Regions from separate parts of the Salinicoccus sp. RF5 genome, predicted to be linked through region 2. Evidence: predicted binding sites of a transcription regulator. Region 2 holds the regulator's gene; the other holds the start of a gene.

Region 1 (7,599 bases), on a different contig from region 2:
AGAAAATGGAATAGGTTAGTTAATAGTGATTAACTACTATTATAATACTGAATTTTCAGATAAATATCAACCCTCTTTCAAAAGTTTTTGAATGAATTTTAGATTCTCAGGGTAGAGGGGATAAAATACTTCATGGAGGTCAATATGGAATTCATAAAATCATTGCTCAGTTTTTTGCTTAAGCTGATTCTTGTGCTTGTTGTGGTGGGCACCGCCGGTGTGGCCATCCTCGCCTTCTTCCTGAAGAAGGATGTCGATGAGATCAAGGAGTTCACTGAGAAGCTCAAGCATGAACTGGAAGCGGAAAATAAGTAGATCAAAAAAGCTGACCCTCGGGTCAGCTTTTTTGATGGTGCAGGATCACGCGATCCCGTTTCCAGTCTATTCGTTCAGCACACGGTCCAATACTTCAATATTATCCTGCATGATGGACTGGTAGGTGGCTTCCGGGTCATCTTCGTCATTCAATACAGAGAGGTTGTGGAACTCGAGTGGCTCTGTGTCGGTCTCTTCACGTATCGTGTCGGTGATTTTTGAAGTGATGTTCTGCTCGTAAAGGATATAAGGTATTTCCTTGGCTTCAATATCCTCGATGATCTGGGTCAGTTCCTGCTGTGAAGGCTCCTGGTTGTTCAATCCGGATATCCCGACCTGCTCGAAATGGTATCTGTCGGCAAGGTAGCCGATGGATTCATGGGAGATGTAGACGGTGTCACGGAGGGGGGCTTCTGTAATGGAGGCAAGTTCCGCATCAATGTCAGTCAGTTCCTCTTCCAGCGCTTCGAAGTTTTCAGTGTAGTCGGAAGCGTTGTCGGGATCCATTTCCACAAGCTGGTCTTTGATGGCCGAGGCCATTTCTATAGAAAGGTTGGGATCGAGCCAGATATGGGGGTCTGTCCCATTTTCGTGTCCGTGGTCTTCATGTCCTTCTTCACTTTCGTGGTCATGTTCGTCTTCATGTCCTTCTTCAGCTTCCTCATGAGCATGATCGTGCTCAAATGCTTCTTCAGGGATGCCGTCGGCGGCCGGGAAGAATACAGTATGATCTTCTACTGCCCCCCGGATCTTTTGGGAGACCGGATCGAGGTCATCTGCCGTATAGATGAAGAGGTCGCCTTCTGCATATTCGAGCATATCCTTCTGAGTAGGTTCATAAGTATGGATATCGGCACCGTTCGGGTAGATGGTCTCGACCGAAACAGACCCGCCGCCGATCTGCTCGGCAAAACTCTTCAATGGGAATACGGTCGTATAGATTGTCAGTACATCATCGTCTGTTTCATTGGAATCTGTAGTCGATGAACCGCATGCAGCGAGGGCCATCATCAAAAGGGCCATCAAGCCCGGGAATAGATATTTTTTCATAATATACTCCTTCATAACGTAATGATTACGATTTAAAATTATATCGTAATGATTTCGATTAGGCAAGTGCAATTTTAAATTTTAGGCCCTTTCCACAAAAGTGTTGAAAAAATATCGATAAACCTTTAAAATAGTTAAGGCGGTTCAATGTTGATGAGGAACCTGTTATCATTGAAGACCATCGTTTCATCCCCCGGGATGATCAACTGGCCAGTTGAAACGGAGTCCGGGTCAGCTTCCAACAAGCCCCTGGACATGGTATAATAGCAACATTATCCCAATTTGGATGTTCCTCACCGCAAAGCGGAACAGGTAATGAATAAAGGAGGCGTAACTGATGAGAGTAAATGTAACTTTGGCTTGCACTGATTGTGGAGATCGTAACTATATTACGACTAAAAACAAAAGAAACAATCCTGAGCGTATTGAAATGAAGAAATACTGCCCAAGATCCAATAGCTATACAATCCACCGTGAAACAAAGTAACGGGGATGCCGCCCATCGGGCGGCTTTTTTATTTTGTCATAAAGGTGGCGCTTTTGGGTGTATGCTTCGATCTGTAGTGTGGTATATTGGGATAAAAAGGGTATGAAGGAGCGCATTTTTATGACAACGATTATGGATGGCAAAGCAGTTGCGGCACATTTATCAGAAGGGATCCAGCATGCTCTCGAAGAATCGCATAAGCATGGGATCCAGCCGAAGGTCGCCTTTGTGAGGGTGGGGGACCTGTCGGATTCCATCTCCTATGAACGGGCGGCTATGAAAAGGTTCGAGAAGCTGTCCATCGAGACGGAACAGTACCACTTTCCGGAGGATATTTCCGCCAGGGCCTTTCTGACGAAATTCAGGGAGATCAATGAGGATTATTCGATAAATGGCATACTGCTTCTGCAGCCGCTTCCCGAGCACATCGATATGAAGCGGGTGGTGGAACTGATGAACCCGATGAAGGATATCGATGGGATGACGCCTTTCAACCTCGGTCAGGTATTGACCAATGAGAAGAACAGGCTTGAACCATGTACACCGGCGGGTGTGATGGAGATGCTTGATTTCTATGACATAGATCTGAAAGGAAAGAACGTGACAGTCGTTGGAGCGAGTGCCGTAGTCGGCAAGCCGCTCTCACTGCTGTTCATGAACCGGGATGCGACGGTGACGACATGCAACCTCTATACCGATGACCTGGTGGCCAAATGCAGCAATGCAGATGTCATCGTCAGTGCAGCCGGTGCGATGAACCTGATACGCGCCGAGCATGTGAAGGAGGGGGCGATCGTCATCGATGTCGGCATCAACTTCAACGATGAAGGAAAGATGGTCGGCGATGTCGATTATGAAGGAGTAAAGGACAAGGCCTCCTATATCACACCTGTTCCCGGCGGCGTCGGAGCGATTACGACGACCGTCCTCGCCTATCATCTGATGATGGCAACCGACTATCAGAAGGAACCGGTCCTCTTCCTGGAACGCTAGAGAAAAGCCATGCAGAAAATTTTCTGCATGGCTTTTCTGATATCACGCTACAGCATGGTGATGTCCAGGATGTCTATGAATGAAATGAATGTCATTTCGGCATCATCGTCCGGATGATGGCCGATCAGCACCATGCTCCATGTATCGACCTGGACGAGTCTGAGTTCGGCATGGAAACGGAAGCCATCGTAGTAATATTCGACATCTACACACCGTTTCTCATGCAGCGCCTTCTTCAGGATGTGGTTCATCTCATCCAGCCGGTCATCGGACAGGACCGGCCGCTCGATCCGGGTCTGGTCCTCGATCATCCGGTCGACCCTTTCAAACTGTTCGGGCATGGTGGCGAAGGGCGCCCATTTGATCATCCCGCGCCCCTGTGGAATATTGGAGTCGAGTTCATCCATCGGCATATCCCTGTAGTCCATCTGCACCCCCCCTTATTGTCCTGTGCGTCTGTCAACTCCAATTATACGAACATATGTTCGCTATTTCAAGGAGAATTTATCTTTTCATTTAGGGTATGGGAGAGGGTATGCTACTATAATAGAAAAAGATGGAGGAGGAATCAGCATGATCGGGTACGTCGGTACTTATACAAAAGAGCATGGAAAAGGGATATACAAGTTCGATCTGGACACGGAAGCAGTAAAACTGACTGCCGTGGAAGAGGCGGCGGAATCTCCAAACGCGACCTATCTGGATATCGAAAACGACCGTGTATATGCAGTGAAGAAGGGCAAGTCGAAGGCGGGCATCGCCACATTCGAAATCAGCGATCTCGAGACGGGGGAGTTGCGCTTCATCGAAGACTGCTTGGAGGAAGGCGCTTCAGGCTGCCATCTGACGCTCACTTCAGATCAGAATTATATAGTGGATGCGGTCTACCTCTCCGGGGAAATCAGGCTGTACCGCGTGGATGAACGTGGCGTGGCATCAGAGCGTCTGGATATTTTCCAGGTGGAGGGGGATGGCCCCCATGAACGCCAGGACAATCCCCACTCCCATTTCGTCACCGAAACGCCGGATAGGAGATACATCGCAGCGGTGGATCTCGGGGCGGACAAGATTGTGACGCTTGAGATCAGGGACGACAAGCTGCATAAGGTTTCGGAATGCACGGTTGCGGCAGGGAGCGGGCCAAGACATCTGGTTTTTGACGACAGCGGCACCCATGCCTATATTTTCACTGAGCTTTCCAACGAAGTGATCGTCGCCAACTATCATGATGGGGAATTCTTCCCGGTGGAGACATATTCCACACTTCCCGAATCATTCGAGGGGCATTCCCAGGGCGCTGCAATCCGCAAGCATCCGAATGGGAAATACATCTATGTATCGAACCGCGGCCATGACAGCATCGCCGCATTTGAAATCATTGAGGAGGGCAAAGCGCTGAAACGCCTCCAGATCGAGTCCACGAACGGGGACTGGCCGAGGGACTTCAACCTCACACCGGATGGGGACTATCTGATATGTGCCCACGAGCGTTCCCACAACCTTGTACTGTTCAGGGTGAATGACGACGGCACCATCGAACGGCAGGAAGGCGAACTGGAAGTGCCGGAAGGCGTCTTTGTCGGATTCGTCTAAATGAACAGTAGAGGCATATGGGCTGTCCTGGTTCTGATGGCAGTTGCGGTCGGATTGCTTTTTCTGCCGCTGGCGGACCGGACGAGCGGTTCCGAACGGGTCATCGTCGACCATACACTCGAGAAGATCGTCCATCCCGGGTGCTACGACCAGGCGGAGCTCACAAACTATATCGATGAGGTGTCATTCTCCAGGGCGACGGACGAGCTGGGATACCGGATTGAGGATGAATGTTCAAAGGAGCGTCTTCAGGAAGGCAAGGAGAGTGTAATAAGTAAAATATTTAATTGATTCAAGTATGCTGATAATATTGATTTTTCAGAAAACTGGTGATATTATTTGTTCATACCATTTTTTCATTCTTTCAACTATTTTTGGAATTGCCTTCCATAGGAAAACCCCGCCACATTTCAGTGTGGCGGGGTTTTCTGATGTCATTTTATTTTTATATCGTCATACTTCGGGTCACGGATGGCATATGCGACATAGGGACACGTCGGCTGGACTTTCTTGCCGTCCTCACGTGCCATTTCAACCACTTCATCCACCAGGTCCTTTGCCAGTCCCCTGTTGCGGTGGCTTGGCTTCGTGTATGTGCTGGTCACATCATAGTACTCCTCATGATTGTTGTAGATGAGTTCCGCAACGACTTCGTGTCCTTCTTCCAGATAAAGTCTGCCATCTTCCTTCTTCAGCATATAGATGCCTCCTTATGACAATGCTTTTGTAATCTGTGGAACTACCTGCTTCTTGCGTGATACGACACCTTCAAGAACCGCTGAATTCTCATCAAGGGCAACATCGAACGCCTTTTCGATGGATTTGGCATGTGTACCGAGTGCGAGAACCCTGGAGTTGGAGTTCAGGATGTCTGTAACGACGAGTACGAAAAGGTCGTAGCCGTCCTTCTCGATCTGCTCATTGATGGCGGATTCGAGTTCTTCCTTGCGCTCGAAGACTTCATCCACATCGACAACGTTGACCTGGGCGATGCGGGTAGAACGCTCACCCATCTCGAATGTCTTTGCATCACCGGTGATGAGCGCCTCTGCAGACTTGTCGCTCGTGGATGCGCCGGCCTTCAGCATTTCGATTCCATATTCCTCGAGGTCGACTTCTGCAATCCCCCTCAATGCTTCGGCAGCTTTCCTATCCTCATCCGTCGTAGTCGGTGATTTGAACAGCAGAGTATCCGAGATGATTGCGGAAAGCATGAGTCCTGCCATCTCCCTCGAGATGGTGAGGTCGTTTTCCGCATATACCTTCTTCAGGATCGTCGCCGTACAGCCGACGGGCTCTGCACGATAGTAGAGCGGGGACTCCGTACGGAAGTTGGATATGCGGTGATGGTCGAAGACCTTCAGTATAGCGGCCTTCTCGATGTTCTCTGCGGACTGCTGGAACTCATTGTGATCCACCAGGATGACCGGTGCATCGTCTTCGAGCGGTTCAAGCAATGCAGGAGCTTCGACACCGAAATGGTCGAGCGCATACTGAGTCTCAGGGTTGACTTCACCAAGGCGCCGGGCTGCAGCATCATTGCCGAGCTGCTGCTCGATGTCCGCTGCAACGAGTGCGGAAGTGATCGTATCCGTATCCGGGTTCTGGTGTCCGAAAATTTTTGTCTGGGTCATGTTTCATTCTCCTTTTGATATGTTATTACTCTTCCCATTTTATCATTGTAGTATGCATCCTTCTACGGTTCTACAGTGGCACCGAGTGCATTTTTGAAATGATCGAGTGCGCTCTCATGTCCCGCCGGGTTGAAGGAGGCGACGCATGAGGCGGGGACGACGATGCCATAGGCATTGTTGTAGGCGTCGACGGCGGTATGCATGATGCATATGTCGGTCACAAGGCCGGTCAGCGTCACGGTGTCGATCTTGCGCTCCTGTAGCAGCTGGTTGAGGGGTGTGCCGGCAAATGCGCTGTAGCGGCGCTTGTCGATGAAGAAGATATTCTGTTCATCCTTGATTTCCTCGTAGACATCATGGACCCTGCCATAGAGTGCACGTCCCTCCGTCCCTTCTATGTTGTGGGGTGGAAACAGCTTCGATTCGGGGTGCAGGTCGTCCTGTTCGAAATGAAGGTCCATCATGAAGAATATCGGCTGACGGGCTTCGTGGGCCTCACGGATCCTGTCCACGATGGCCGCCTCGATTGCCTGGGCGGCTTCTCCTGCGGTCAACTTACCGTCGGGTGCTGCAAAATCATATGAATAGTCGATGACGAGCAGTGCATTGTTCATCTGTAATCCTCCTTGTGCTTCATTATTTTCATATCCATTATGCCACATCCCGGCGCCTATACATAAATGATACATTCAGCAGGGTGATGATGGCGATGGCGATCGTGAAGAAGATGAAGTAGTAGTTCCCGCCCGAGGCGGTGATGATGTACCCGCCGATGACAGGTCCGACGATGCTGCCGAGGCTGAACATGATGCCCGCCATCAAATTGCCCGCCGGAAGGTTGGACTTCGGTGTGATGTCCGTCATGTAGCTGATGCCTAAGGAGTACATGGAGCCGACGAAGACGCCGGCGAGTATGAACAGCACCACCAGCACGGCAAACGACGTACTGTAGAGTTCCATGAACAGGAACGTCACACCTCCGAGGGAGAGCAGTACAGTGATGAGCCGGCTGCGTCCGACGCGGTCCCCGAGCGCACCGATCGGCACCTGCAGGAGTATGGCGCCGAAGCTGAAGGCAGGCAGTATCCAGGTGATGTCGGAAATGGTGAATCCATTCCTGACTGCAAAGACCGGGAAGTTGCTGTTGAGCGATGCCTCGAAGATGCCGAACAGCATCGGGAACAGGAAGGCGATCCAGCTCGTTGCGAGCACAGCCTTGAAATTCCTGAAGGTATTGAACAGCGTGATGGGCGCGCCGGAATCGACCGGCATCGCATCTTCAGCCCCCTTCAGCAGGAAGATGAGCGGCCAGCCCATCATGGTGAGTACGCCCGAGACGACGAAGGGCAGCGGTTCCCAGATGACCACGAGCTCGCTGATCTTCGGTCCGATCATGAAGCCGAACGAGAAGAACAGGCCATAGAAGGCGATGACACGTCCGAGCTTGTGCTGCGGGGTGCTCTGGGTCAGCCATGTCTGTGTACTGAAATGGAGCACATTGTCGCCGACTCCGACGAGGAGGCGGAG
Region 2 (7,599 bases):
AATGAATATTCAAAAAAGTGTCAAATTTTAAAATTGAAGTGGCAGAGGTAGATTAAAACAAAAAAATAAACCCTTCCGCTCAGACGGAAGGGTTCATCTTTATTTTTTTGAAGCTTTCATACGATCTTTAGCTGATTTTGAATCCGTATTGCGATTCATCATCGTCATCATCTGATTGATTTTCTTCTGGGAAGGTTTCTGTCCCATCTGCATCATCATCATTCTGAGCATGTCTTCATTGATCGGCGGGTTCTTCTCAAGATAGTCCATCATGTACTTTCTTGCGAGGAAGAATCCAAGCGCAACGCCACCGATGAGTGCAACTATAACAATCAGTATCCATATCCAAGTAGCCAAACTGCTCACCTCTTTCTTCGTAGACCATAATAAAGTTTACATCAAAAGCAGGTGTTTTTCAACAGATTATTTATCCATTACAGTCTGCAGGATGCGTTCAACGGTGAAGCCGTACTTCTCCACGACGACATTCCCTGGAGCACTTGCACCGTAGGTGTCGATCGTATGCAGTTTGCCGTTCATGCCGATGAAACGGTGCCAGCCGAGGCTTGCGGCCATTTCGATCGCCGTCCTGTTCTCGATGTGTGTATTGAGTACACTTTCGATATAGTCTGCATCCTGTTTAAGGAACTGCTGCATGTTCGGGATGGAGGCGACCTTTACCCTGACGCCCTGCTTATCCAGTTGCTCCGCTGCCTTGACCGCCAATGGCACTTCGCTGCCGGAAGCGAACAGTATTGCATCATCGCCCTTGTCGACGGCGATATAGCCGCCTTTTCTGACGCCGGCTTCCACAGTTTCGTATGGGACATCGATCGCTTCGACGTTCTGGCGTGTCAGGACGAGGGCCGTCGGTGCATCTTCCGCTTCCATCGCCACTTTCCATGCGGCACGGACTTCATTTCCATCTGCCGGACGGATTGTATTCAGGTTCGGAATCGCCCTGAGGCCTGCGAGCTGTTCTACCGGTTCATGTGTCGGACCATCTTCCCCGACGGCGATGGAGTCATGTGTCAGTACATATGTCACCGGCAGCTTCATCAGTGCACTGAGTCGGATGGCCGGCTTCATGTAGTCGCTGAATACGAAGAATGTGCCACCGTAAGGGTAGATGCCGCCATGCGCCGCCATGCCGTTCAATGCAGCAGCCATGCCGAATTCCCTGACACCGAACCAGATGTTTCGGCCATCATAGTTTCCGGCACCGAAGTCTTCTTCGCTTTTGACGTTCGTCTTGTTGCTGCTGGCGAGGTCGGCAGCGCCGCCGAAGAGCGTCGGTACAGTTGCCGAGAGCGCCTGGATCATTTCACTTGAAGTCGCCCTAGTCGCCTTGGAATCACCCGCTTCATAGATCGGGAGGTCCTTGTCGTAGCCTTCCTGCAGACGATGGTTGATCGCATCATCAAGTTCGCTGTAGAGTTCAGGATGTTCATTCCTGTAGTCCTCAAGCATCTTGAGCCATTCCGCTTCCCTTCCATTGCTCCGTTCCTTCATCGTTTCGCTGAAACGGTCATAGACGGATGGATCGACTTTGAATGTTTCATCCGGGTCGAAGCCATAGTATTCGAAGGCTGCCCTGCGCTCTTCTTCACCGAGCGGCGCGCCATGGGAATCACTTTTGCCCTGCTTGTTCGGGGCACCGTAGCCGATGATCGTCTTCACTTCGATCATCGTCGGCTTGTCTGAAGACTTCGCCTCCTCTATCGCCTTGTCCACCGCTTCCACGTCATTACCGTCCGCCACTTTTATATAGTGCCAGTTGTAACCTTCAAAACGCTTCTTGATATCTTCCGAGAAACTCTTATCCAGGTCCCCGTCCAATGAAATGTCATTGGAGTCATACAGGACGATGAGTTTGTCGAGCGCAAGGTGGCCGGCGAGGGACGCCGCTTCATGGGAAATACCTTCCATCAGGTCGCCATCGCTTGCCACGACATACGTGTAGTGGTCCACAACGTTGTAGTTGTTGCGGTTGAAGCGTGCGGCCAGATGCTTTTCAGCCATGGCCATGCCGACGCTCATCGCGAAGCCTTGGCCAAGAGGGCCGGTAGTGATCTCGACACCCTCAGTGTGCTTGAATTCAGGATGTCCGGGTGTTTTTGATTCATACTGCCTGAAATTCTTCAGCTCCTCCATCTCCAGCGCACCGCTCAGGTGGAGCAGGCTGTAGACGAGCATTGAACCATGGCCGGCACTGAGTACGAAACGGTCCCGGTTGAACCAATCCATGGAATTCGGGTTGAAGTTCAAGTGACGGCTCCAAAGCGTGTACGCCATCGGTGCGGCCCCCATCGGGAGTCCCGGGTGCCCGGAATTCGCTTTTTCAACCGCATCGATTGAAAGTGTTCTGATTGTGTTGATCGCAAGCTGATCGGTTTTATCGAATGTCATAGTCATGCTCCTTTATTCTCTGATATTTTTTTCCTGTTGAATGCGTTTAAGTTTTTCAGGTGTTACATCATTGCCTTCTGGATCGACCACCTTGGTGTTCTCCACCTGTTTTCTGAAGGAGGATCGGAAATTCTCAAGATACTCTTCCCTGAGCCCCTTCAACTCTTCAAGTTCTTCCTTATTGATGCTGTCCGCCTTCTTTTTGGCGGCCAGTGCATTGATACGTTGCAGTTTTTCCTTTTCAAGCATTGCGAAACCTCCTGTCCACTCACATATAATTTAACACAAAAAAAAGTATGAGACCATTCCCATACTTGATAATCACTTTATAAAGCCGATCATTTCCATCAGCTGGTCCATATGCGTCCGTTCGGCGTACTGTTCGTCCGGAACAGGCGTTTCATCATCAGGCTCCATGATATCCATCTCCGTCACTACTTCATACTCATCTATATATACGATATCGGAATGTGCGTTCTCTGTATTATGGGAATCGAACATGAATATAAGACCGGCAACCAGGGCAAATGCAAAAATGGCACTCAACAGCTTGAATTCTTTCACTTTCATAGCGTCCCCCTCCAGAACATGTGTTTGTATCCACATGGTAACAGAACATCTGTTCCGGGTCAACAAGATTACGAACAAACGTTTGTAACACCACCATATATATGGTAAAATTGAATCAATAATGAGCCGGAGGTATATATATGAAGCCGCTAACAGATAGACAGAAGCAGATATATCAGTTTATAAAGACTACCGTACATGAGAAGGGCTATCCGCCAAGTGTCAGGGAAATAGGCAATGCGGTCGGCCTGCAGTCAAGCTCCACCGTCCATGGACACCTCGCCAAACTGCAGGAGAAGGGATATATAAAGCGGGATCCGACGAAGCCGCGGGCCATCGAAGTCATTACGGAGGAAAACGAACAGTATGGTCCCGTCATACATGTTCCTGTACTCGGCAAGGTCACTGCCGGTCTGCCGATCACTGCAGTCGAGAACATCGACGAATACTTCCCGCTGCCGGAACACTTCACGGCAAACCATAACAGTGAAATCTTCCTGCTGAATGTCGTCGGCGACAGCATGGTCGAAGCCGGCATACACGACGGTGACCGTGTCATCGTACGCAAGCAGAATATTGCGCATAACGGTGACATCATCGTTGCGATGACTGAAGAGGATGAAGCGACTGTCAAGCGCTTCTATAAGGAGAACGGCTACTACAGGCTCCAGCCTGAGAACTCCGCCATGGAACCGATCATACTGGACAGCGTGACCGTACTCGGCAAGGTCGTAGGACTCTTCCGGTCCTTCTGATGATTCCAGACAATAAAGGGCGCCTACCATTTTGGTAGGCGCCCTTTCTATTATCGCTTTTCCCATGCCACCCTGTCCATTCCAATCTCTTTCGATCGGCTATCTGCCAAGTATTATTCTTACCTGCTCCAAAATATCTTTCGCATCTTTCGTATCATTCTCATGTGTTTTACTGATCAACTGCATCCCCTCGTTCTACTTTTTCTATCAGGATGGGCCTTCAGGAAAAGATATAATCTTTAAAAAAGCATTTTAACGCTTTCTTTCCACTTCCCCTTGGAAACGTTTTCAAACACTTTTATTTGTATAATATTATACCATAAGAAAAATATTCCATCTACTTCTGGATATAATTTTCTGTGTAATATGGAATATCTTCATCATTGTATGCTGTACCTGTCCCAAGATGCGTGAATTCAGGCTTCAACGTGTTCACCCGGTGCTCCATCGAATTCATCAGGCTATGGTGCGAGAAGATCGGTGATGTATGGCCCATGGCGATGTTCTCGCCAGCCATGCGGTAATCCACTCCGGCTGCATCGACACGGTCCTTCAATGTTTCCCCATCGGGCGAATCATGGTTGAAGTAGTCGTTTTCCGCCATGTCCTCACTGTGTCCCTGTGCTGCCATGCCTGCTGCCTCATAGGCTTCGAGCGGCTGCACTCCATACTCGTGCCGGGTCGCATTCACAAGCAGATGGTTCATCCTTGAATTGTCCACGGCCTCCGGGTGGTTGTACAGTTCCTTGCCTGCTTCGACCTCCTCCTTCATCACTACAAGTGTTCCATTGACCTTGTCGTCTTCATGGAGGTCATAGAAAAAATAGACGTACCTGTCCTTCAGGTCATATACCGCATATTCGTTGCTGTCGACCCTGAGCCGCTTCCATCCCTTTTTGATCGATTCTTCAGGTTCACCGTAGGCCTCCCTGACACTTTCGCGGTCCATACCCTCGATGTTAATGTTGTCGATCGACACATCATCACTGTTGGTATAGGCCCCTGTGACCAATCCGTCATTGACGAGCACCATCCTGAACCTGCCGTAGTCTTCCTCGACGACGAAATCCCCTGCATATTCACTTCCGAGCACTTCCTGGCCATCGATATCATATTCACCCTCCATGGCCACTTCGATCTCTTGGGTCTGTGCACTATTGATCTCGTGTATGGTGCTCATATCATAGGTCGGATACACATACGTCTCCAGCCATTCCACAGCATATTCCCTGTTCAGACCATCCTTGAAATCGTAGGAATGGACTGCTGGGGCGAGGATCGTGGAAACGATATAGATGATGATGATGAAGAAGAGTTTCCCTGGCATGGCTGCACCTCCTTTTTTAAAGTTTAAAAAGAGTAATTAAACGGATGTCTAATTACTCATTGATGTGTATATTCGGTTTGTCTTTTTTCAATATACCCCGGGTCGACGATATTGTTGTCCTGATCGACGATTACCACTTTTGGCTCATAACCATCCAATTCACGCTCATCGACCTGGACATAGCTGATGATGATGATGACATCACCAACCTGCACCTTTCTTGCGGCGGCACCGTTCAGGCATATTTCACCAGAGCCGCGCTCCCCTTCGATGACATATGTTTCAAGGCGTTCGCCGTTATTGTTGTTGACGATCTGCACCAATTCATTCGGCAGGATGTTCGCCGCTTCAAGCAGTACCGGATCGATTGTAATGCTGCCTACATAGTTGAGGTTGGCCTCTGTGACGACCGCCCGGTGTATTTTACCGTTCATCATTGTCCTGATCATTTTTTATCACCATCATATTATCTATTAACCGTGTTCTTTCGAACTTAACAGCAATGAATATTATAACATCACCGTCAATGTTTTGAACAGGATTTAGATCGGGATGGGTGAATATCTGAAGGTCATCTATCATGCCGGAAGTGTGATCTTCTACATGAGCTTCGATGCGTTCCTTGACTTCCCCGGCATCAGAGACACCCTCCTGTATCATATCACGACCCATTTCAAGTGCCCGATTGATCTCCGGCGCCTCGGCACGTTCCGTCTCGGACAGGTTGACGTTCCTGCTGCTTTTGGCAAGCCCATCCGCTTCCCTTTCGGTCGGCACCCCCACGATGTCGATGTCGTGGTTGAAATCCGCCACCATTCTCCTGATGATCATCAGCTGCTGGCGGTCCTTTTCACCGAACACTGCAAAATCGGGCCGGATGATGTTGAACAGCTTGTTCACGACTGTCACGACACCTTCGAAATGACCCGGGCGCCTCACGCCGTCGAGGATTGAGGCCATCGTGCGGAGGTGGAGTTCAAGCTCCGGCGTCTTCGGATACATCTCCGCCTCTGAGGGGTGGAAAACGACATCCACCCCATGCGCCCTGCAGATTTCAAGATCGCGTTCAAGGTTCCTCGGGTAGCTGTCCAGATCCTCATCCGGGCCGAACTGGAGCGGGTTGACGAATATGCTCACCGCCACGATGTCCCCCTTTTTTTTGGCTGCCTCCACCAGTGCCATATGCCCTTCGTGGAGGGCGCCCATCGTCGGTACCAGTGCGACGCTTTTCCCGCGATGCCCATCCAGTATATTGCGTACTTCCTTTATTGTATCCGCTGTCTTCATCATTCCTCAAAAACCTTTCTCTTGTATGTTGTATCCTCATCCGGGAACCGGGCAGCCTTGACCGCTTCGGCGTATGCCCTGAGCCCGTCCACGCCGGCCGTATTGAAATCTGCGTACGGCTTGACGAATTTCGGCAGCCGATCGGTCCCGTACTGCAGCACATCATGGTAGACGAGCACCTGGCCGTCCACATCCACACCCGCACCGATTCCGATGGTCGGAATGGAGAGGGTGCTCGTGATTTTGCCGGCGAGGTCGGAAGGGATGGCTTCAAGCACCACCATGCATGCACCGGCCGTTTCCACTGCCTTGGCGTCCTCGATCAGCTGCATCGCGGCATCATGTGTGCCGGCCTGCATCCTGAAGCCCGTGACACCGACAGACTGCGGGGTGAGTCCAAGATGGCCGACGATCGGTACACCGGCAGCCACGGAGCGGCGGATGATATCGAGGCATCCTACGCCCTCCAGTTTGATGGCGTTTGCCCCTGTCTGCTGATAGAGCTTCAGTACATTGCCGACGCTGTCGTCATCATTTCCATGATAGGATCCGAATGGCATATCCACAACGACGTATGTATCCGGTGCTCCGCGTCTGACCGCCTTCGCATGATGGATCATATCATCCATCGTCACCTGCACCGTACTGTCGTAGCCGAGGACTGTCATCCCGAGCGAGTCGCCGACGAGCAGGGTGTCCAGTCCGGCCGCTTCACTCTGCTTCGCACTCGGATAGTCGTAGGCTGTGACCATCGTGATCCGCTCTCCCTCCATTTTCATCCGTTTCCAATCACTTGTAGCTTTCATGATGCTGCCCCTTTCCATTCGAAAGTAATATATTATAATCAGTTTACCATATATTTTATTAGTGCTACATCCAACCAGGAGGGAAATAAATGAAAGTTGCAGTCATCGGCATCGGTGCCGTCGGCAGCGTCATCGCACGTGAAATGATGATGTTGCCACATGATATTACACTCTTCGGCAGGTCACGAAAGGAAGGATTCACCATACAGGAAGACGGTGAACGCCGGCATTACCCCTACACCATCGAGGATATCTCAGCATATGAAGGGGACGCCTTCGACATCATCTTCATCGCCACGAAAGCTACAGCACTCAAGTCCATAAGCGGAATCATCCCTGCAATGGCCCACCGGGATACTGAAGTCATCCTTTGTGAAAATGGCATGGGATTCGACGAATACTTTGATGCACCGGTGCCCGCAGTCGTCTATATCAGCGGCCAGAA

Evidence for each region. The regulator LexA, encoded in region 2, represses DNA repair genes until DNA is damaged. The targets are predictions, from matches to a motif close to CGAACATATGTTCG.
Region 1: LLU09_RS10490 (YolD-like family protein) is a predicted target of LexA. The motif match lies at 3,320-3,333, and genes of this name have one in related genera.

The regions. Positions count from the first base shown of each region.
Region 1 is NZ_JAJGRC010000003.1:249,939-257,537, forward strand. It holds gene LLU09_RS10470 (hypothetical protein) at 145-315, shown strand; gene LLU09_RS10475 (metal ABC transporter solute-binding protein, Zn/Mn family) at 382-1,365, opposite strand; gene LLU09_RS12610 (hypothetical protein) at 1,500-1,622, opposite strand; gene rpmG (50S ribosomal protein L33) at 1,703-1,852, shown strand; gene LLU09_RS10485 (bifunctional 5,10-methylenetetrahydrofolate dehydrogenase/5,10-methenyltetrahydrofolate cyclohydrolase) at 1,973-2,845, shown strand; gene LLU09_RS10490 (YolD-like family protein) at 2,893-3,273, opposite strand; gene LLU09_RS10495 (lactonase family protein) at 3,419-4,438, shown strand; gene LLU09_RS10500 (alpha-amylase) at 4,439-4,729, shown strand; gene LLU09_RS10505 (GNAT family N-acetyltransferase) at 4,873-5,136, opposite strand; gene LLU09_RS10510 (manganese-dependent inorganic pyrophosphatase) at 5,149-6,072, opposite strand; gene LLU09_RS10515 (cysteine hydrolase family protein) at 6,135-6,686, opposite strand; gene LLU09_RS10520 (MFS transporter) at 6,724-7,599, opposite strand, start outside.
Region 2 is NZ_JAJGRC010000001.1:569,959-577,557, forward strand. It holds gene LLU09_RS03120 (YneF family protein) at 100-357, opposite strand; gene tkt (transketolase) at 424-2,409, opposite strand; gene LLU09_RS03130 (DUF896 domain-containing protein) at 2,422-2,658, opposite strand; gene LLU09_RS03135 (hypothetical protein) at 2,731-2,979, opposite strand; gene lexA (transcriptional repressor LexA) at 3,120-3,734, shown strand; gene LLU09_RS03145 (CAP domain-containing protein) at 4,072-5,061, opposite strand; gene panD (aspartate 1-decarboxylase) at 5,118-5,510, opposite strand; gene panC (pantoate--beta-alanine ligase) at 5,485-6,348, opposite strand; gene panB (3-methyl-2-oxobutanoate hydroxymethyltransferase) at 6,348-7,154, opposite strand; gene LLU09_RS03165 (ketopantoate reductase C-terminal domain-containing protein) at 7,244-7,599, shown strand, end outside.